Regions from separate parts of the Streptomyces sp. NPDC058671 genome, predicted to be linked through region 2. Evidence: riboswitches for the same ligand, from Rfam matches in the RefSeq annotation. Region 2 holds a riboswitch; each other region holds the start of a gene.
The links. Region 2 has a riboswitch for thiamine pyrophosphate ahead of thiO (glycine oxidase ThiO). Riboswitches for the same ligand answer to the same signal wherever they lie in the genome.
Positions count from the first base shown of each region.

Region 1: linked by a shared signal. The riboswitch ahead of ACFWV2_RS18985 (thiamine ABC transporter substrate binding subunit) and the one ahead of thiO (glycine oxidase ThiO) in region 2 are both predicted to bind thiamine pyrophosphate.
Region 3: linked by a shared signal. The riboswitch ahead of thiC (phosphomethylpyrimidine synthase ThiC) and the one ahead of thiO (glycine oxidase ThiO) in region 2 are both predicted to bind thiamine pyrophosphate.

Region 1 is NZ_JBHXSA010000014.1:77,847-85,091, forward strand. Features, by position in the region: gene ACFWV2_RS18965 (ABC transporter ATP-binding protein) at 1-243, shown strand, start outside; gene ACFWV2_RS18970 (hypothetical protein) at 225-1,370, shown strand; gene ACFWV2_RS18975 (ABC transporter ATP-binding protein) at 1,741-2,754, opposite strand; gene ACFWV2_RS18980 (ABC transporter permease) at 2,754-4,367, opposite strand; gene ACFWV2_RS18985 (thiamine ABC transporter substrate binding subunit) at 4,406-5,500, opposite strand; TPP riboswitch at 5,602-5,712, opposite strand; gene rlmN (23S rRNA (adenine(2503)-C(2))-methyltransferase RlmN) at 5,742-6,848, opposite strand; gene ACFWV2_RS18995 (phosphatidate cytidylyltransferase) at 6,930-7,245, opposite strand, start outside.
Region 2 is NZ_JBHXSA010000013.1:18,087-25,331, reverse strand. Features, by position in the region: gene ACFWV2_RS17860 (phytoene desaturase family protein) at 1-340, shown strand, start outside; gene ACFWV2_RS17855 (hypothetical protein) at 618-1,448, opposite strand; gene metF (methylenetetrahydrofolate reductase [NAD(P)H]) at 1,503-2,420, opposite strand; gene thiE (thiamine phosphate synthase) at 2,571-3,224, opposite strand; gene ACFWV2_RS17840 (Rv2175c family DNA-binding protein) at 3,446-3,811, opposite strand; gene ACFWV2_RS17835 (NAD(P)/FAD-dependent oxidoreductase) at 3,855-5,018, opposite strand; TPP riboswitch at 5,163-5,276, shown strand; gene thiO (glycine oxidase ThiO) at 5,274-6,455, shown strand; gene thiS (sulfur carrier protein ThiS) at 6,452-6,652, shown strand; gene ACFWV2_RS17820 (thiazole synthase) at 6,658-7,245, shown strand, end outside.
Region 3 is NZ_JBHXSA010000001.1:61,657-68,901, forward strand. Features, by position in the region: gene ACFWV2_RS00190 (methyltransferase domain-containing protein) at 1-1,163, opposite strand, end outside; gene ACFWV2_RS00195 (hypothetical protein) at 1,168-1,299, opposite strand; gene ACFWV2_RS00200 (hypothetical protein) at 1,618-1,878, opposite strand; gene ACFWV2_RS00205 (XRE family transcriptional regulator) at 2,031-2,777, shown strand; gene ACFWV2_RS00210 (NUDIX domain-containing protein) at 2,780-3,250, shown strand; gene thiC (phosphomethylpyrimidine synthase ThiC) at 3,400-5,199, opposite strand; TPP riboswitch at 5,193-5,327, opposite strand; gene ACFWV2_RS00220 (YibE/F family protein) at 5,399-6,757, shown strand; gene ACFWV2_RS00225 (SsgA family sporulation/cell division regulator) at 6,856-7,245, opposite strand, start outside.

The DNA.
Region 1 (7,245 bases), on a different contig from region 2:
CCCTCGGTGCTGTTCGCCGACGAACCCACCGCCACCCTGCACCGGGCCGACGGCGCCCAGCTCCTGCGCACCCTGACGGCCGCCGCCCGCTCGCACGACATCACCGTGCTCCTGGCCACCCACGACGGTGAGGTCGCCGCCCTCGCCGACCGCACGGTCTCGCTGCTCGACGGACGCAGGGTCGGCGCCGTACCCCCGGCGTCAGGGGCGGAGGGCGTCGCCGCGTGCTCGCTCTCCGTCTAGCCCGCGGGGCCCACCCCCTCGTCCTGACCAGGCGACTCCTCGTCGCCGCCGCGGCGGCGGGGGTGGGCTTCCTCCTGCTGTGCACCCTCGGGTACGCCGTGGGGCATCCCGAGCGCTCCTCCGCGTCCGTCCTGCGGCTGCTCTGGTGCCTCCTGCCGCTGGCCGCCACCGTCCAGTTCGCCGTCGCGGTGGCCCGTACCGATCCCAGCACCCGTCCCCGGCCCGGGCTCTCGGCGGTCGGCCTCGGCCCCGCACGGCTCACGGCGATCGCCGCCGCCTCGACCGCCGTCTCGTGCACGCTCGGCTCGATGGTCGCGCTGCTGTTCTACCTGCACCTGCGCGGCGACATCACGGGGCTGCCCTTCGACGGGGCCGCCGCGGAACTCCTCGCCGCCGGCCAGCCGATCCCGCTCGCCGCGGCCCTCACCCTGCTCGCCGTGGTCCCCGTCGTCGCCGCCACCGCCGCGGGCCTCGCGCTGCGGCCGCGCCCCGCGCCCGCCGAACCGGAGGGCTCGGAGCAGCCGGTGCCGTCCGGACTGCCGTGGGGCGTCGCCCTGATCGCGGTCGGCCTGGCGGTCGAGACGTACGCGGGCCGTGGCGGAGGCGGCGCCGGGCTCCCGCTGCCGGGCCGCTTCGACGGAAACCCGGCGGGCGTCCTGGCCGGCTGGGTCCTCACCGCCTGCGGCCTCGCGATGGCGGGCCCCGGCATCACCCACGGCTGCGGACGCCTCCTCCAGGGGGTCCGGCCGGGCGCCACCCGGCTGCTCGCGGGCCGCGTCCTGATGGACGAGTCCCGCCGTATCGGCCGGCCCCTCGGCGTGGTGAGCGCGGTGCTCTCCGGCGCCCTCGCCGCGGCGAACCTGCACGAGACCGGCTCCGGCGCCTTCGGCCCCCTCACCGGCCTGGGCGCGGCGCTGATCCTGGCCTGCACCACGGCCACCCTGCTGACCGCGGCCCTGGAGTCGCGGCAGCGCCGCGCCCACACCACCGAGGCCCTCCTCCGCATCGGGGCCCCGCCGACCGCCCTGCGCACGGCGGCCCTGCTGCGCGCGGGCGTCCTCCTGGCCGTCTTCCTGCCGCTGACCTGGCTCGTGGCGGAACTGGCGGCGCTACCGCTCACCGGCTGAGACCCACGAGGGGGACCGCCCACACGGGCGGCCGTCACCGGCTGAGACCGGCGACGGGGGGCCATCCAGACGGGCGTCGTCAGCGGCTGAGCCCCACGCCGGGCCACCCACACGGGCGGCCGTCACCGGCTGAGACCGGCGACAGTAGTCGCCCCCACGGGGCGCCCTCACCGGCTGAGCCCCACGCCGGCGGCCGCTCCAACGGGCAACCCCCAGCCGGTTGAGACCCACGCCGGGGGTCGCCCCCACAGGCAGCCCCCAGCCGGTTGAGACCCACGCCGGGGGTCGCCCCCACGGGCGGCCCCCGTCGCCGTTCCCGTCCCGTCCCGTCCCGTCCCGTACGGATCAAGCCCTACGGCCGGCACCCCGGTCAGTCACCGAGGACCACGACCTCGTCCGCCCGGAAGGCCACCCCCACCTCGGCGCCCTCCTCCGGCGCCTCCCGCAGGGGGAACTCCGCCTCCAGCGGCGGCCCGTCCACCGGACCCAGACGTACGGCGACCCGGTCGCCCCGGAACGTCCGGGACTCGACCCGGCAGCGCAGGCCCTCGGCCGCGAGCCGCACCCCGCCCGGCCTGACCAGGAGCCGCCGCTCGCCCTGAGGCGCGCCCTCCGGCACCGGGATCCTCCCCCACGCGGTGTCCGCGACCGGCCCGCTCACCCGCGCCGCCACCACGTTGTCGAAGCCCAGGAAGCGGGCCACGAACTCCGAGGCCGGCCGCGACCACACCTCGACGGGCGCGCCCGACTGGGCGATGCGCCCGTCCCGCATGACCACCACCCGGTCCGCGAGCGCGAAGGCCTCCCCCTGGTCGTGGGTCACCGCCAGGACCGTCGTGCCGAGCCGCCCGAACAGCTGCCGCAGCTCCACCACCAGCCGTTCCCGCAGCCCCCGGTCGAGCTGGCCGAGCGGTTCGTCCAGCATCAGCAGCCGGGGCCGGGGCGCCAGGGCGCGGGCCAGCGCCACCCGCTGCTGCTCGCCGCCGGAGAGCGCGGCGACGGACCGCCGCTCGGCGCCCGGCAGGCCGACGAGGTCGAGCAGCTCCGCCACCCGTCCGGTCTGTTCGGCGCGGCCCGCCCCCCGCATCCGCAGCCCGAAGGCGACGTTGCCGCCCACGTCCCGCTGCGGGAACAGCTGATGGTCCTGGAACATGAGGCCGACCCCGCGCCGGTGCACCGGCACCCCGCTCTGGTCGGCGCCACCGAGCAGCACCCGGCCGCCGTCGAGGTCCTGGAGTCCGGCGACGACCCGCAGCAGCGTGGACTTGCCGCTGCCGCTGGGCCCGAGGACGCACACGATCTCGTGCTCGGCGACCTCCAGGTCCACGGCGTCCAGCGCGGCCCGCTCCCCGAACCGTACGGTCGCGCGATCGAGTCTCAGCATCAGAACTCCCCGGAGGTCCGGTCGGTCCGGAGCCGTTCGAGCAGCAGCAGGGACACCGCGCACACCACCATCAGGATCGTCGAGAGGGCCATCGCCTGGCCGTAGTTGAGTTCGCCGGGCCGCCCGAGGAGCCGGGCCACCGCCACCGGGAGCGTCGGGCTCTCGGGCCGGGCGATGAAGACCGTCGCACCGAACTCGCCGAGCGAGACCGCGAAGGCGAACCCGGCGGCGATGAGCAGCGCCCGCCGCACCAGCGGCAGGTCCACCTCCCGCCAGGCCCGCCACGGCGAGGCACCGAGTACGGCCGCAGCCTCCCGCAGCCGCTCGTCGACCGCGCGCAGCACCGGCAGCATCGTCCGTACGACGAAGGGGACACCGACCAGGGCCTGCGCGAGGGGTACGAGGATCCAGCTGGCCCGCAGGTCGAACGGCGGTTCGTCCAGGGTGATGAGGAAACCGAAGCCGACCGTCACGGCGGACACCCCGAGCGGCAGCATGAGGAGCGCGTCGAAGCCGCGTACCAGCCGGCCTGCCCGCCGGGTGAGCGCCGCCGCCGCGAGCCCGCCGATCAGCACCGCGATGCCGGTGGCGGCCACCGCGTACCGCAGGGAGTTCCCGATCGCCTCCAGGGGCGGTACGAGGAAGGTGCCGGACTCGTCGAGCGAGCCGAGCGCCCGGTAGTAGCCGAGGCCGTAGCCGCCGGACCCGGCGAAGGAACGCTCCACGAGCACCCCGAGCGGCAGCAGGATCAGCAGCGCCACCGAGACGAGGACGCCTCCGAGCAGCGCCCACTGCCCGGCGCCGCGCGGGCGGCGCGCGGTCCGCTCCGGCGGTACGAGCCGCAGCGCCGTCTCCCGCCTCCGTACCGTCCGGGCGTGCACGGCCAGGATCGCGCCGACCGCCACGAACTGGACGAGGGTCAGGACGGCGGCCGTCGGCAGGTCGAGCAGCCGGGCGGTCTGCCGGTAGATCTCCGCCTCCAGGGTGGAGTAGGCGTCCCCGCCCAGGATCTGCACGACGCCGAAGGAGGTGAAGGTGAAGAGGAAGACCATCAGGGCGGCCGCCGCCACCGCCGGCACGAGGGCGGGCAGCGTCACCGTCCGCCAGGCCGTCAGGCGTGAGGCGCCGAGGACCCGGGCGGCCTCCTCCTGGCGCGGGTCCAGCTGGGACCAGAGCCCGCCGACGGTCCGTACGACGACCGCGTAGTTGAAGAAGACGTGGGCGAGGAGGATCGCCCACACGCTGGTGTCGAGCCGCAGCCCCCACAGCTCGTCCGTCAGACCGTTCCGGCCGACGAGCGCGAGGAACGCGGTGCCGACCAGGACCGTCGGCAGCACGAACGGCACCGTCACCACGGCCCGCAGCACGCCCTTGCCGGGGAAGTCGAAGCGGGCGAAGACATACGCGCCGGGCAGCGCGACGAGCAGCGTCAGCGCCGTGGAGGCGAGCGCCTGCCACGCCGTGAAGCCGAGCACGTCGAGGATGTCCGGCCGGCTCAGCGTCTCGCCGATCCGCCCGAACCGCCACGCCCCCTCGGGCCGCAGCCCCCGTTCGACGATCGAGACGACCGGCCAGGCGAAGAAGACCCCGAAGAACGCGGCGGGCAGGGCCATGAGCCCCAGCCGCGCCGCGCTCCCCCGCAGGCCGCGCGTCACTTCAGGACGAGCGACGACCACTGCTGGATCCACGGGTCACGCTTCTCGGCGATCTTCTCGGGGGCCATGGTCTCCGGCCTGTCGACGACCACGCCGTGCTTCGTGAAGAGCTCCGGCAGGGCGGCGTCCGTCGCCACCGGGTTCACGAACATCTGGAGCGGCATGTCCTCCTGGAACTCCTTCGAGATCAGGAAGTCGATCAGCGCCTTGCCGCCGACGGGGTTCTTCGCCCCGTCCAGGAGGCCGGCGAACTCGGTCTGCCGGAAGCAGGTGCCGGTGGAGACGCCGGTCGGCGCCACCTTCGGCTGCGGCTCGCCGTACAGCACCTCGACCGGCGGGCTGGAGGCGTAGGACACGACGAGCGGCCGGTCGCCCTTGGCCTGCTTGCCGCCGGCGGAACCGGAGAACTCCTGGTTGTAGGCGAGCTCCCAGCTGTCGACGGTCTTCACACCGTTGGCCTTGAGCTTCGTCCAGTAGTCCTGCCAGCCTTCGTCGCCGTACTTGGCGGCCGTACCGAGGAGGAAGCCGAGGCCCGGGGAGGACCGCTCGGGGTTCTCGACGACGAGCAGGTCCTTGTACGCCGGCTTCGCCAGGTCGTCGAAGGTCTGCGGCGGCGCCAGCTTCCTGTCGGCGAAGTACTTCTTGTCGTAGTTGACGCAGATGTCGCCCGAGTCGATCGGCGTGACCCGGTGCTCCTTGTCGAGCCGGTACGCGGCCGGGACGCGGTCCAGGCCCTTCGCCTCGTACGGGACGAAGATGCCGTTGTCGAGGGCGCGGGACAGCAGGGTGTTGTCGACGCCGAAGAAGACGTCACCCTGCGGGGAGCCCTTGGTCAGGATCTCCTTGTTGACGGCCTCGCCCGCGTCCCCGCTCTTGAGGACCTTCACGGTGAAACCGGTCTGCTCGGTGAACTTCGCGAGCACCTCCTTGGAGGCGTTGAAGGAGTCGTGGCTGACGAGGGTCACGGTCTTCGGGGCGGGCGCGCCGGACGCGCCCGCGGCGTCACGGCCGTCGTCCGTGCCGCAGGCGGTGAGGGCGGTGACGCCCAGGGCCGCGACGAGCGCGGCGGCCGCCGCCTTCTTGGTGCTCACTGAGATTTTGGTGCTCACTGAGATTTCCTCCTGGGTATGACCAGGAAGAGACGCGGCCCTGCCCACGACCGGCGGACCGGACGCGGGCAGGGCGCAACAGCTTGAGTTAACGACCGAACTTCCTACCCAGAATGACCTGGGCAAGGTTCAGAGGGTCTGCGGTCCTACGGTGACCGCACTCTCAGCGCTGTGGCGCTCCCCTGTCGGAATATGGAGATGTGTTCGAGCTCAGAGTACAAGGTCAGCGTTCGGCGGCGGCCAGCTGTCCACAGGCACCGTCGATCTCCTGACCCCGGGTGTCCCGGACGGTCACCGGGACGCCGTGGCGCGCGATGGCCTCGACGAAGGCCTTCTCGTCCTCGGGACGGGACGCGGTCCACTTCGAACCGGGCGTCGGGTTCAACGGGATCAGGTTGACGTGCACCCGTCGGCCCTTGAGGAGCCGGCCGAGGAGGTCACCGCGCCAGGCCTGGTCGTTGATGTCCCGGATGAGCGCGTACTCGATGGAGATCCGGCGTCCGGACTTCTCCGCGTACTCCCAGGCCGCGTCGAGGACCTCCCGCACGTTCCAGCGGGTGTTCACCGGAACCAGGGTGTCCCGCAGCTCGTCGTCCGGGGCGTGCAGCGACACCGCGAGCCGGCACTTGAAGCCCTCGTCGGAGAAGCGCAGCATCGCCGGCACCAGACCCACGGTGGAGACGGTGATCCCGCGCTGGGAGAGGCCCAGGCCGTCCGGCTCGGGATCGGTGAGCCGCCGGATGGCGCCGACGACCCGCTTGTAGTTGGCGAGCGGTTCGCCCATGCCCATGAACACGATGTTGGAGAGCCGCGCCGGCCCCCCGGGCACCTCGCCGTCCCGCAGGGACCGCATGCCGTCGACGATCTGGTGCACGATCTCGGCGGTCGACAGGTTCCGGTCGAGCCCGGCCTGCCCGGTCGCGCAGAACGGGCAGTTCATCCCGCACCCGGCCTGCGAGGAGATGCACATGGTCACCCGGTCCGGGTAGCGCATGAGCACCGACTCGACGAGCGTGCCGTCGTGCAGCCGCCACAGGGTCTTACGGGTGGTGTCGTCGTCGCACGAGATGTGCCGCACCACGGACATCAGGTCGGGAAGCAGCTCCCCGGCCAGCTTCTCCCGCGAGGCGGCCGGGATGTCCGTCCACTCGGCGGGATCGTGCGCGTACCGCGCGAAGTAGTGCGTGGACAGCTGCTTGGCACGGAAGGGCTTCTCGCCGATCGCGGCGACGGCCTCCTTCCGCTCGGCGGGCGTGAGGTCGGCCAGGTGCCGCGGCGGCTTCTTGGCTCCGCGGGGGGCGACGAAAGTGAGTTCTCCGGGCTTGGGCATGGTGATACCAGTGTCGCAGAGATACGAAGAAGGGCCCGCCGCCCCTGTGGACAACGAGCCCCTCACGTGAAGAACCGCAGGTCAGGCGGTACCGACGAACAGTGCCAGGAGCAGCCACACCACCGGTGCCGTCGGCAGCAGGGAGTCCAGGCGGTCCATGATGCCGCCGTGGCCCGGAAGCAGCGTGCCCATGTCCTTGATGCCGAGGTCCCGTTTGATCATCGACTCGCCGAGGTCGCCGAGCGTCGCGCTCGCCGCCACCGCGAGACCGATGATCAGGCCCTGCCACCAGATGCCGTCGTCGATCAGGAACTCCATGCACAGAGCTCCCGCCGCCATCGCGAACGTCACCCCGCCGACCAGACCCTCCCGGGTCTTGCCGGGGCTGATCCGCGGA
Region 2 (7,245 bases):
GTCTCCGGAGCGGGACGCGCCCGCGTGGGAGGCGTTCGCCGGGCGGATGGCCGAGGCGGCGGGGCGGGCGGTGCCGGGGCTGCGGGAGCGGCTGTTGTGGCAGCACGTCCGCACGCCGGAGGACGTGCGGCGGGACACCGGCGCCGCCGAGGTGCCGGGGCCCGCGCTCGCCGGGGCCGGCGGGCGGCTGCTCCCGGCCGACAACCGCTCCCCGCTGCCGGGCCTCTGGTTCGCGGGCGGCTGGTCCCACCCGGGCGGCGGACTCGCCCACGCGGGCATGTCGGGCGCGCTGGTGGCGGGCTTCGTCGTGGAGGGCGCGGACTTCCGCGGCTCCCGGTAGGCGGAGGCCGCCGGACACACCGGGCGGCGCGGGGGCCTCAAGGACGCGCTGGGGTGGTTGCGGGGGCGGCCGGGCCCTGCGGCGACGCCTCCAGGACGCGCCGGGGTCGTGCGGGGCGCCGGAAGCACCGGGCCGCACGAGGGGGCCGGCCGGAAGGGCCGGGTCCTGCGGGGAGGTCTCAGGGCGCGCACCGGGGCTCGCGCCGGGCCTTCTTCCGGGGCGGCAGGACGCGCCCGGCCCTCCGGGGGTCCCGGCCCGCCGGCTCGCCCGCGGTCACTCAGTAGCGGTACTGCTGCTGGTCGTCCTGGTGCGGCTCGTAGCCGTACGGGTCCGGGGTCCCCGGCTGCTGCGGCGGGGGCGCCGGCTCGGTGTCGCGCTGCTGCGGGACCCAGACCCCGCCGGGCGGCGTGTCGTAGGAGTACGAGGCGGCGTACGGGTCGGCGTAGTACGAGCCGTACTGCTGGCCGTCCGTGCCCGGCCCGATGTACGGGTCGGAGTAGGCGGCGTACTGCTGCTGCGCGGCGGCGGCGCCGTAGTCCCAGGCGGGCTGCTGCTGCTCGTAGGCCGGCGCGTAGGAGTCGTAGCCCGTGTCGTAGCCGGTGCCGTGACCGGCCGCATGGCCCGTGGCAGCGTGAGCCGTGTCCTGGCCCGTGCCGTAGACCCCGTACTGGCCGGTGTCGTCGGGCATCGGCAGGGGTTCGTAGACCGCGGTGGCCTCGGCGGCGGGCCGGGCGTCTTCGCCCTCCGGCACGGCGTACGAGGGGTCCTCGCCGACGTAGGCGAGCTCGGTGACCTCAAGGGTGGGCCCGGCCTGCGCGGGAGGGCCGGACCTGCGGCGACGGCTCGCGCCCGGGTTGCCGCCGATCGCCCAGCCGGTGGAGAAGCCACGGCGGAAGGACAGCGTGACGTACGTCTGGCCGACGGCGAAGGCGATCGCACCGCCGATGATCACCGCCACCGAGGGCAGCAGCACGCCCAGGACCACGCCGAGGAAGCCGCAGAAGGCGAGCACCCGCCAGCGCAGCCGCGCCTTGTACTGGAGGAGCACCTCCCCCAGCAACCACAGTGCGACCACTCCGAACGCGATGTAGAGGACCGTCCACCCCATGCCCCGCCGCCCCTCTCCACGGTCACCGCCGCGGGTCGGGGCGGGTACGACCGGTCACGACTGCTGGTGCAGTCCGAGATTCTCGTAGATCTCGAGCGTCGCGGTGGAGCTGTTCAGCGTGATGAAGTGCAGTCCGGGGACACCCTCGGAGAGCAGCCGCGCGCAGAACTCCGTCGCGAACTCGATACCGATGGAGCGTACAGCGGTGGGATCGTCCTTGACGGCGAGGATGCGCTCTTTCACGTCGTCGGGGAAGGCGGCGTTGCTCAGTTGGGGCAGTCGGCCGAGGGTCTTCACGTTCACGACGGGCATGACCTCGGGGATGATCGGGGTCTCGCAGCCCGCCTTCGCGGCGCTGTCGCGCAGCCGCAGGTAGTTCTCCGGGTCGAAGAACATCTGGGTGATCGCGTAGTCGGCGCCCGCGCGGCACTTGTCCACGAAGTGCCGGATGTCCGTGTCCCAGTCGGTGGAGCGGGGGTGCATCTCCGGGAAGGCGGCGACGCCCACGCAGAAGTCGCCCGACTCCTTGATGAGCCGGACGAGGTCGGCCGCGTACCGGACGCCCTCGGGGTGCTCGACCCACTCGCCCAGCGGGTCGCCGGCCGGGTCGCCGCGGAGCGCGAGCATGTTGCGGATGCCGGCGTCGGCGTACTGGCCGAGGACGTTGCGCAGCTCGGCGACCGAGTGGTCGACGGCGGTGAGGTGGGCGACCGGGGTGAGCGTGGTGTCCGAGGCGATCTTCTGGGTGGCCTTCACGGTGCCGCCGCGGGTGGAACCGCCGGCGCCGTAGGTCACCGAGACGAAGCTCGGTCCGACCGCCTCGACCCGGCGCAGCGCGTTCCAGAGGCCCTGTTCGCCCTTCTCGGTCCGGGGCGCGTAGAACTCGAAGGAGTACGACGTGCCGCCGGAGGCGAGGATCTCGCGGACCGTGCGGGCGCGGTCCGAACGGACGGAAGCGGTACCAAGGGCCATACCGGCAGGTTAGACGGGGTGCGCCGGGCGGCGTACACGGTGTCCGGCTGATGGACACCGTTTCGGACAGTCGGCCGGGCGCGTCCTCGGACGAACCGCCGAGTGCCGCGGGCGGGCGCGCCGGTCCCGGACATCACCTCGGCCGGGCCGCTACTCCCCCGCGCGCTCCCGGACCCGCTTGGCGAGGGCGGCCGTCGCGGCCGCCGGATCGTCGGCCTCGGTGATGGCCCGGACGACGACGATCCGGCGCGCGCCCGCGTCCAGGACCTCGTCGAGGTTGGTCTCGTCGATGCCGCCGATGGCGAACCAGGGCCGGTCCTGGGCCAGGCCCGCCGCGTACCGCACGAGGTCGAGGCCCGGTGCGTACCGTCCGGGCTTGGTCGGGGTGGGCCAGCAGGGGCCGGTGCAGAAGTAGTCGACGCCCGGTTCGGAGGCGGCCGCGGCCGCCTCGCTCTCGGCGTGGCAGGACCGGCCGATCAGGACCTCGTCGCCGAGGATCGCGCGGGCGGCGGGCACGGGCAGGTCGCCCTGGCCCAGGTGGAGCACGTCGGAGGCGATGGCGTGGGCGACGTCGGCCCGGTCGTTCACGGCGAGCAGCCTGCCGTGGCGTCGGGCGGCGTCGGCGAAGACGGCGAGGTGCTCCAGCTCCTCACCGGCCTCCATGCCCTTGTCGCGGAGCTGCACGATGTCCACACCGGAGGAGAGCACGGCGTCGAGGAAGGCGGGCAGGTCTCCCTGCCGCTTCCGGGCGTCGGTGCACAGGTAGAGCCGGGCGTCGGCGAGCCGCTCACGAGGCGTGGGCATGGATGGGTTCCCCCCGTCGGTGGCGCCGGCGCCGCGGGGGGGGGGGCCCCCCCCGGGGCGCCCCCCCCCCCACCCCCCGGGGGGGGTTTGTGTGGTCTTGTGTTTGAGGGGGCGGGCTGGGGGGGGCCCCCCCGGGGGGGGGGCGGGGCCCGGGGGGGCCCGCCCCCGCCGGCGGCCGCCCACCGCGACACCCGCTGGTGGTGTCTTCGTGCGTACGTGTGTCAGAGGGCGAGCGCCTGGGCGCGGCGCTTCACCTCCGTGCCGCGGTTCTCGCCGAGGGCCTGCGCGGGCGTGCCCGGCAGGCTCTCGTCCGGAGTGAAGAGCCACTCCAGCATCTCCTCGTCGGTGAAGCCGTCGTCCCGCAGCACGGTCAGGAGCCCGACGAGGCCCTTGACGATCTTGTCGCCCTGGATGAAGGCGGCGGGGATCTGCAGGGCGTTGTTCTCTCCACGGCGCACGGCGATCAGCTGACCTTCCTTGATCAGCTGCCGCACCCGCGTCACCTCGATATCGAGCATCTCCGCGATGTCGGGCACGTAGAGCCAGGCGGGGACGAGCGCATCGATCTTTACGTCAATCTCGGTCACAGGACAAGCCTGCCATCCCGGACCGACAGCCGGTAGTCGGGCCCTACGCGACTGCCGCCTTCAGGGGTACGGAGGGGTCCGCCGCGCGCGTGGGGTCCACGGCCGTGGCCGTCTCGATGAGCTTGCGGCCCTGGGCCAGGTCGCGGGGGCGGCCGACGGCGAGGAGGGCCACCGGCACGTCGGCGCGCAGCCAGAGCACGGACCAGGCCTCGTCGGCGGGGGTGCCGCGCCAGAGCAGCCGGTCCGCGTCCGCGTGGTGGCCGGCGTACTGGACGAAGCGGCCGAACTGCTCGGACCAGAAGTACGGGACGGGGTCGTACGGCGTGTCCGCGGCCCCGGTGATGGTGGCGGCGACCGTGCGGGGGCCCTGGAGGGCGTTGTCCCAGTGGTGGACGAGGAGGCGCTCCCCGTAGCGGGCGGAGGGGAAGGAGGCGCAGTCGCCGACGGCGTACACGTCGGGCAGGGAGGTGCGCAGCCGCTCGTCCGCGGTGACGGCGCCGCCGGGGTCGAGGGCGATGCCGGAGCCGGTGAGCCAGCCGGTGGCGGGGCGGGCCCCGATGCCGACGACGACGGCGTCGGCGGGGAGCTCGCGGCCGTCGGCGAGGAGGACGCGGCCGGGCTCGACGGTGTCCACGCGCGCGCGGGTGAGGAGTTCGGCGCCGTGGGCCCCGTACCACTCGGCCATGGGGGTGGTGACCTCGGCGGGCAGGGCGCCGGCGAGGGGGCGGTCGGCGGCCTCGACGACGGTGACGGCGCAGCCCGCCTCGCGCGCGGCGGTGGCGAACTCGGCGCCGATCCATCCGGCGCCGACGACCACCACGGTGTGGCGGCGCTCCAGGACGGGCCCGAGGCGTACGGCGTCGTCGAGGGTCCGCAGCAGATGGACGCCGGGGACGCCCTCGGCGCCGGGCAGGGTGACCGGCTGGGCGCCGGTGGCGACGACCAGGGTGTCGTAGCGGACGGGTCCGGCCTCGGTGTCGATCTCGTGGTCGGCGGCGCGCAGTCCTGTGACGTCGAGGCCGAGGCGGAGCTCGATGCCGAGGGCCTCGAAGTCGATGTCGAAGGCGGAGTCCTCGGCCTTGCCGAGGAGGATGGCCTTGGAGAGCGGGGGCCGGTCGTAGGGCTGGTGGGGTTCGGCCCCGATGAGGGTCAGGGGGCCGGTGAAGCCCTGTTCCCGCAGGGCGACGGCGGTCTGCACGCCCGCCATCCCGGCGCCGACGATCACGACATGCTGCTGGGCCTGCTTCTGCTCGCTCACCCGACCACCTTACGCATCTGACGAGCCATCAGGAATGCGGAGGCCAGGAGGGGTCTGTGGCCGCCTCGAGGACGGAAGCTAGGCTGGCGGGCGTAAAGCACTCGCGGGAGCCCGGACGCACCGGGCTGAGAGGGAGGCTGAGACGGCCTCCGACCGTACGAACCTGATCCGGGTCATGCCGGCGAAGGGAGGGGCTGGACGCCCATGCGTTCCTCCGATGTCTCCGACATCTCCGACGTCCTCGTGATCGGGGGCGGCATCGTCGGCCTGGTCACGGCCTGGCGGTCCGCCGGGCGCGGACTGCGCACCACGGTCGTCGACCCGGACCCCGGCGGCGGCGCCGCGCGGGTCGCGGCCGGGATGCTCGCCGCCGTCACCGAACTCCACTACGGCGAGGAGACCCTGCTCGGGCTCAACCTCGCCTCCGCCGCGCGCTACCCCGCCTTCGTCGCCGAGCTGGAGGAGTCCACGGGACACGACGTCGGCTACCGCGCCTGCGGCACCCTCGCCGTCGCCCTCGACGCCGACGACCGGGCCCACCTGCGCGAACTGCACGCCCTGCAGACCCGCTGCGGGCTCGCCTCCGAGTGGCTCAGCGGCCGCGAGTGCCGCCGCCTCGAACCGATGCTCGCCCCGGGCGTGCGCGGCGGGCTGCGGGTCGACGGCGACCACCAGGTCGACCCGCGCCGGCTGGCCGCCGCGCTCCTCGTCGCCTGCGAGCGGGCCGGGGTGGTCTTCCACCGCGCCCTCGCGCAGAGCCTGACGGTGGTGCGGGGCCGCGCGCGCGGTGCCGTGCTCGTCGGCGGCCGGGAACTGACGGCCGACCAGGTCGTCCTGGCCGCCGGAAGCCTGAGCGGGCGGCTCGCGGGCGTGCCGGCCGAGGTGCTGCCGCCCGTCCGCCCCGTGAAGGGCCAGGTGCTGCGGCTGCGGGTGCCGGCCGCGTACGCCCCCTTCCTCTCCCGGACCGTCCGGGCCGTGGTGCGGGGCAGCCACGTCTACCTGGTGCCCCGCGCGAACGGCGAGCTCGTCGTCGGCGCCACCAGCGAGGAACTCGGGTGGGACACCACGGTGACGGCGGGCGGGGTGTACGAGCTGCTGCGTGACGCCCACGAGCTCGTCCCCGGGATCACCGAGCTGCCGCTCACCGAGACCGTGGCGGGCCTGCGCCCCGCGTCCCCCGACAACGCGCCGCTGCTCGGCCCCACCGCGCTGCCGGGTCTGCACCTGGCCACCGGGCACTACCGCAACGGGGTCCTGCTCACCCCCGTCACCGGCGACGTCATGGCCCAGGTCCTGACCACCGGCGTCCTCCCCGACGAGGCGCGCCCCTTCACCCCCCGCCGTTTCGCCCCCGCCCCTCCCGTACGCCAGGAGCAGCCCGCATGAACGTGTCCGTGAACGGAGAACCGCGCGAGCTCTCCGGCCCCCTCACCCTCGACGCCCTCGTCGCCACCCTGACCACGGCCCGCTCCGGGGTCGCCGCCGCCCTCAACGAGACGGTCGTGCCGCGGGGGCAGTGGCCGTCGACGCTCCTCGGCGAAGGCGACCGGGTCGAGGTCCTCACCGCGGTACAGGGAGGCTGAACGCGATGTCCGACGACACCTTCGTCCTCGGCGGTACGGAGTTCTCCTCGCGCCTGATCATGGGCACCGGCGGGGCGCCCAGCCTCGACGTCCTGGAGCGCTCGCTGACCGCCAGCGGTACGGAACTGACGACGGTCGCCATGCGGCGCCTGGACCCCACCGTGCAGGGCTCGGTCCTCTCCGTCCTGGAGCGGCTCGGCATCCGCGTCCTGCCCAACACGGCGGGCTGCTTCACGGCCGGCGAGGCGGTCCTGACCGCACGGCTCGCGCGGGAGGCGCTCGGCACCGACTGGATCAAGCTGGAGGTCGTCGCCGACGAGCGGACCCTGCTGCCGGACGGGGAGGAACTCCTCGCCGCGGCCGAGACCCTCGTGGACGACGGCTTCACCGTCCTCCCTTACACCAACGACGACCCGGTCCTCGCGCGGAAGCTGGAGGACGTGGGCTGCGCGGCGATCATGCCGCTCGGCTCCCCCATCGGCTCCGGGCTCGGCATCCGCAACCCGCACAACTTCCAGCTGATCACGGAGCGGGCGGGGGTGCCGGTGATCCTCGACGCGGGCGCGGGCACGGCGTCCGACGCGACGCTCGCG
Region 3 (7,245 bases), on a different contig from region 2:
ACCTGATCAGGCCGGTCGAACCACGGCGCGTGCGTGCCGTCGGGCCTCACGGTCAGGCCGAAGCGTTCCGGGCCCGGCCTGCCGACGTTGTGCCACCAGGCGTGAGCCGCCTCCACCTCGTTCCACAGCCGGCGCGGCCCGTACTGCCACACCGTGAACCGGTCCTCGCTCTGTCCGTCCCAGTCGACCGCCGCCCATGAGGTGGCGTCCGTGGTGGCGAGCCAGAGCCGCGAGGCGACTCCGTCCACGGCCGGGTCGTCGTGCCAGGACCTCCACACATCCCGCGTCTGGAGGCCGATCGCGAACTGGGCAGCGAAGTCGTTGCCCGTGACCGCCCACGGAGACAGACCGGTCGAGGACTCATCCGGCACATGGTCATCCCGCACCACATCCTGAAAGATCCGCAGGTCCGTGCGCTGGTTGCGCATCAGCATGAACGCGGAGTGCGGGTGGAACCAGCCCGAAGCCTGGCCGCCGGCGTCCACGACCAGGCGCACCAGCCCGTAACACACCCACGGGGTCTCCCACGGCGTGAGGATCACCCCACCCGGCCGGGTCTGCTCCACCCAGGCACGGGGCACCTCCCGCACGGAGCAGGTGGCGATGATCCGGTCGTACGGTGCCGAGGCAAGGTAGCCAGCCGCGCCGTCACCGCAGATCGCCTCCGGCTCCAGACCCGCCCTCTTGAGGTTCAGCGCCGCCTGTACAGCAAGGACCGGGTCCACCTCGACCGTGGCCACGTTGTCCGCTCCGACGCGGTGGGCGAGGAGACCGGCGTTCCAGCCCGTTCCCGTACCCACCTCCAGCACCTTGTGACCGCTTTTCACGTCCAGCATGTCGAGCATGCGGAACACGATCGAGGGAGCGGATGCCGAAGACGACGCCCACGATTCGGATACGGCAGGGGCGTTGCCGTCGTTGATCTGGGTCACCACCGAGTCGTCCTCGTAGGCCGCGCTCAGCCATCCGCCCGGATCGGTACTCCGGTCGCACGGGTACAGGTCGGTGCCGAGCCATACACGGTCCGGCAGGAACCGGTGCCGGGGCACCGCCCAGAATGCCTCCTCCCACACCCGCGCAAGTGGCGCGCCGAGATCCGCGGTGACCTCGCCGAGCAGACCACGCATCGCGATCTGCTCGGCCGCCTCGTCCTGCTTGGTCACGGCCTCAGTCCTTCTTGTGCTTCGGGTCGGCCTTGGGCGACTTGGTGTCCGGCGACGGCCTGGAGGTGCCCGGGTCCTTGCCGCCCGAGTGCTTGCCGTCGCCGCCGCTTCCGCCCTTACCAGTTCCCCATCCCATGGATGCTCCCTTGGTAGTCGCTGTCAACGAACGTGGTGCAACCCGCCCTCGGCCTCCCCGTCACGACCCATAGCGGCCGGAAGACCGAGGACGGGAGATCATCGTTAGTCGCCGCCGGCCACCGAGCTGAGCTCGAAAGCGGCCAGGAGGCGTGTGTGGGAGGTCCCCCTGGACGGGACGGGGGAGCCACGGAAATTGGCACCCGCCCAGGGGAACCGGTCTATGGGCTGGTGCCCAGCGCCATGCCGAGCACCAGGCCACACGAACCGCTGATGCAGATGATGAACAGCACCCCCGCGTACCGGCCGATGACCCGCATCACAGACCCGACCGACTGTTGCTGTTCTTGGCCTCCAGGCGCGCGCTCAGCTCTTCCCGCGCCCTGGGCACCACGACGTCACGGGGCATGGCCTCCCACTCGATGCCCCCTCGCAACGGCCGCAGCTGCACACGGCCGCCAACATCGCCCATGACGACGCCGATACGCCCACTGACCATGTCCTTAGCCACATCACCGATGCCAGGCCGAGACTGCGGGTGGTCTAGGTCCGGCGAGGGCGTTGCATTTTGTGTCGTCATCACCTGTGCCGCTCCATTTCGATGCCGCAGACGCTTTCCGCGATCATCGCGTCGGCCAGAAGGACGGAGGAACCTCCACCAAACCCCACTTCGGGACGTCCCACGTCCGGTAGAACGTCCCTAGTGCCGTCCCAAGGATCAGGGGGAGACTCATGCCGAACGAGAGACTTCGTGCCGTCATGGCGGACGGAGGCTGGACGTACGCCGCCCTCGCGATAGAGGTCGATGTTGACCCCAAGTCCGTTGAACGGTGGGTCAATCTCAGTCGTACGCCACGCCGGGTCACGGCCATGCGGGCGGCAGAGACCTTAGGAGAAGACGTGCACGCACTCTGGCCGGCACTCCGGCAGGCGCGCGCGGCGCGAGCGATAAGCCCGGAACTCGTGACGCTCTATGAGCAGAGGGCGGATGTCCCCGTGTCAGCGTTCGTGGACATGTTGGCCCAGGCACGCGAGCGCATTGACGTGCTGGTCTACGCCGCAATCTTCTTGCATGAGGCGTACCCCCGATTGAACGATCTCTTTCGGGAGCGAGCCGCAGAGGGCTGTGCGATCCGGATCGCTGTAGGCGACGCGGAGAGTGAGAACGTTCGGGCGCGCGGCCAGGAGGAGAAGTTCGGCCACGGCATCGAGTCCCGTTGCCAACTGGCGCTCATGCACTACCGGCCCTTGGTCGGCGTGTCGGGCATCGACGTCCGGACCCACGCCACGACGCTCTACAACTCGCTCTACCGCGCCGACGATCAGTTGCTGGTCAATGCCCACGTCTGGGGGGTCAATGCATACGGGGCCCCGGTGTGGCACCTTCGGCGAAGCGGCGAAGGCGGCATGTTCGACACCTACGCCGAGAGCTTCAACGCGGTGTGGTCCACAGCGACCCCCGTACAGCATGAGGGGTGACCATGGGACGGACCGAGTACTACGACGACCCGAACGCTCCCAAGCCGAACAGCATGGTTGTCGCGGCCTCAGCCGTCGTCACCGACGCCCAGGGGCGCATCCTGCTCCAGCGTCGACGCGACAACGATCTCTGGGCCCTCCCTGGCGGGGGCATGGACCTCACTGACTCACTTCCCGGCACGGCCGTCCGTGAGGTCAAGGAAGAGACCGGCTTGGACGTGGAGGTCACCGGGCTAGTGGGCACGTACACCGACCCGAGGCACATCATCGCCTACTCGGATGGAGAGGTGCGCCGGCAGTTCAACGTCTGCTTCACCGCACGAATCGTCGGCGGCGAGCTGGCAATCTCGGACGAGTCGACGGAGCTACGGTTCGTTCCTCCAGACGAGCTGGACCGACTTCCCATGCACCACACGCAGCGACTCAGGCTCAGCCACTACATGGAGCACCGCGAACGGCCCTATCTCGGCTAACCCATCTACTCCTACTGGCTGCACGGCTATCGGAGCGTCCCCAACATGTGCTGGTGGACGCTCCGACGTCAAAGGATCAGTCCACAGAACAACGAAGGCTGACCGACGACTCCCCCCGGAATGCCGTCGGTCAGCCTCGTTTGCGCAGGTCAGTCAGCCAGCGGAAGGTAGACGCGGTTGCCGGAGGCCGCGAACTCCTTGGACTTCTCCAGCATCCCGGCCTCGATCTCATCCGGGGTGGCGTCCGCGTCGCCGCCGAACTGCTCTGTGATGCTTCTACTGATCTTCATCGAGCAGAACTTCGGACCGCACATCGAGCAGAAGTGCGCGGTCTTCGCGGGCTCCGCGGGCAGCGTCTCGTCGTGGAACTCCCGCGCGGTGTCCGGGTCGAGCGCCAGGTTGAACTGGTCCTCCCAGCGGAACTCGAACCGCGCGTCCGAGAGCGCGTCGTCCCACTCCTGAGCGCCCGGGTGCCCCTTCGCGAGGTCGGCCGCGTGCGCCGCGATCTTGTACGTGATGACCCCCGTCTTCACGTCGTCCCTGTTCGGCAGGCCCAGGTGCTCCTTGGGCGTGACGTAGCAGAGCATCGCCGTCCCCCACCAGGCGATCATCGCCGCGCCGATGCCGGAGGTGATGTGGTCGTACGCGGGCGCCACGTCCGTCGTCAGCGGGCCGAGCGTGTAGAACGGCGCCTCCTCGCAGATCTCCTGCTGGAGGTCGATGTTCTCCTTGATCTTGTGCATCGGGACGTGCCCGGGGCCCTCGATCATCGTCTGCACGTGGTGGCGCTTGGCGATCGTGTTCAGCTCGCCGAGCGTGCGCAGCTCCGCGAACTGCGCCTCGTCGTTGGCGTCCGCGATCGAGCCGGGGCGCAGCCCGTCGCCGAGCGAGTACGTGACGTCGTACGCCGCCAGGATCTCGCAGAGCTCCTCGAAGTTCGTGTAGAGGAAGTTCTCCTTGTGGTGGGCGAGACACCAGGCGGCCATGATCGAGCCGCCGCGCGAGACGATGCCGGTCTTGCGGCGCGCGGTGAGCGGCACGTACGGCAGGAGTACGCCGGCGTGCACGGTCATGTAGTCCACGCCCTGCTCGGCCTGCTCGATGACCGTGTCCTTGTAGATCTCCCAGGTCAGCTCCTCGGCCCGGCCGTCGACCTTCTCCAGGGCCTGGTAGAGCGGCACGGTGCCGATGGGCACGGGGGAGTTGCGCAGCACCCATTCGCGGGTGGTGTGGATGTTGCGTCCGGTGGACAGGTCCATGACCGTGTCGGCGCCCCACTTGGTCGCCCAGGTCATCTTCTCCACCTCCTCCTCGATGGAGGAGGTGACGGCGGAGTTGCCGATGTTGGCGTTGACCTTCACCAGGAACCGCTTGCCGATGATCATCGGCTCGATCTCCGGGTGGTTGACGTTCGCCGGGAGCACCGCGCGGCCCGCGGCGATCTCCTCCCGTACGACCTCGGGGGAGACGTTCTCCCGGATCGCCACGTACTCCATCTCCGGGGTGATCTCGCCCCGGCGGGCGTACGCGAGCTGCGTCACCGCCCGGCCGTCGCGGCTCCGGCGCGGCAGGCGCGGGCGGCCGGGGAAGACGGCGTCGAGGTTCTTGAGCCCGCCGCCGCGCGGCGAGGTGTGCTTGATGCCGTCGTCCTCGGGGCGGGCCGGGCGGCCCGCGTACTCCTCGGTGTCGCCGCGGCCGATGATCCAGTTCTCGCGCAGCGGCGGGAGGCCCCGTCGTACGTCGGTGTCGACGGTGGGGTCGGTGTACGGGCCGGACGTGTCGTACAGCGTGACGTCCTTGCCGTTGGTGAGGTGTACCTGACGGACCGGCACCCTGAGGTCGGGGCGCGAGCCCTGGACGTACCCCTTGTGCCAGCCCGGCGTGCGCTCGCCGTCGACAGAGGTGCCGTCCTGGTCGGAGGCAGGCGTGCGTGCGTCCTGAATGGTCATGAGACCGATCTCCCTACGCCGGCATTACCCGGTAACAGGTTCGGCGGTCGGCGCAGCCTCTTCCCGTACGCGCGTACGGTGATCAGCGCCCTCTCAGCCCGGTGCTCCGAGCTCCCGCGTGTGCAAAGGTGCCACCACGCTAGCGTCATCCCTGGCGTGCTGAACAGTGGGCCCCCGCCGTTCTTGCGATGATCGGTCGGTGACTTCCCCCGAGCAGACTCCCGAGCCGCACGGCCACGACCCCGGTCCCGGCCCCTCCCACGGGCACGGCCAGGGGCACGGCCACAGCCACAGCCACGGCCCCGCCGCCCCGGTGTCCCGGCACTTGCGCAAGGTCATCGCGGCCGTCCTGATCCCTTTCGCCACCGCCGTCGTGGTCGGCCTCGCGGTGCTGTGGCCGGGCGGTGCCCCGGCGCACGACCGCACCGGGGTCGGCTTCGACCGGCAGACCGAGCAGGGCAGGGTCGTCGCCGTCGAGCAGGTCGACTGCAAGGACGTGAACGCCGCGCAGGTCCCGCCGACCGGTGACACCTCCACCCCGGAGGGGCGCGAGGCCGTCGAGTCCCAGCGGGGACAGTGCGAGAAGGCGACCGTCGAACTGGTCAGCGGCCCGGAGAAGGGACGCAGGTTCACCGAGATCGTGCAGCCGGACGCGCCCCGCCAACTGGACCGGGGCCAGGGGGTGGTGGTGGCGTACGCCCCCGACGCCCCGCGTGACCTGCAGTATTCGGTGACCGACGTGAACCGCAAGGTGCCGTTGGCGGTGCTGGCCGGGATCTTCGCCCTCGTCGTCGTGCTCGTCGGCCGGATGCGCGGCGTGATGGCGCTCATCGCGCTCGTCGCGAGCTTCCTGGTGCTGACGTTCTTCATCCTGCCGGCGATCCTGGAGGGATCGAATCCGCTGGTGGTGGCGGTGGTCGGGTCGAGCGCGATCATGTTGATCGCCCTCTACATGTGCCACGGCCTCTCGGCCCGCACCTCGGTCGCGGTGCTCGGGACGCTGATCTCACTGCTGCTGATCGGCCTGCTCGGCTCGCTCTTCATCGGCTGGGCCTCGCTCAGCGGCAACACCGACGACAACACCGGTCTGATCCACGGCCTGTACCCGAGCATCGACATGTCCGGCCTGCTCCTGGCCGGAATCATTATCGGTTCGCTCGGTGTGCTCGACGACGTGACGGTCACCCAGACCTCGGCCGTCTGGGAGCTGCACCAGGCCGACCCGGGCATGGGGCCGCGCGCCCTGTACCGGGCCGCCATCCGGATCGGACGCGACCACATCGCCTCGGTAGTGAACACGCTTGTGCTCGCCTACGCCGGTGCCGCCCTCCCGCTGCTGCTGCTCTTCTCGATCGCGCAGAGCAGCATGGGGACGGTGGCCAACAGCGAGCTGATCGCCGAGGAGATCGTGCGGACCCTGGTGGGGTCGATCGGCCTGGTCGCCTCCGTGCCGGTCACCACGGCGCTCGCGGCCCTGGTGGTCTCCGCCGACCGACCGGCTTCCGGGGGGACCCGGCCCGCGACGGCACGGGGCGGACGGCGCCGCCGCGCCAAGTGACTCGTACGCGCGACGTCATGGCGGGTGACGTACGAACCCGGGATGGTGGGTACGTACGAGCCGCGTGGTTGCAGACGTACGAGAGGGCGGGCGCCGGTTCAGGCGGCCGGTCCCGCGCTCTCCTCGGCCAGGATCCGGCCGAGAGCGGCCTCCAGGTTGTCCTCGAAGTCGCCGAGGCTCCGTTCCTGCCCGAGCGGGACGAGCTTGTCCGTACGGTCGAGGAAGGCCACGAGCGGCGGCGCGCTCGCCCGGAACAGGGCACGGTCGCCGCCGACCTGGAGCCGGATGGAGACGTCCGAAAGGCCTTCGGGCTCCGTCGGGGCGATGTGCACGTCGCCGTCCCCGCTCGGCCGGGCGATGCCGTCGAGCAGCAGCTCCCGGCCGAAGGCCCAGGTCACGGGAGCGTCCCCGGGAAGGTGGAAGGTCATCCGCACCGCGTAGGGATCCCGGGTCTCATATCGCAGTTCGACCGGGATCCGGAAGGAGAG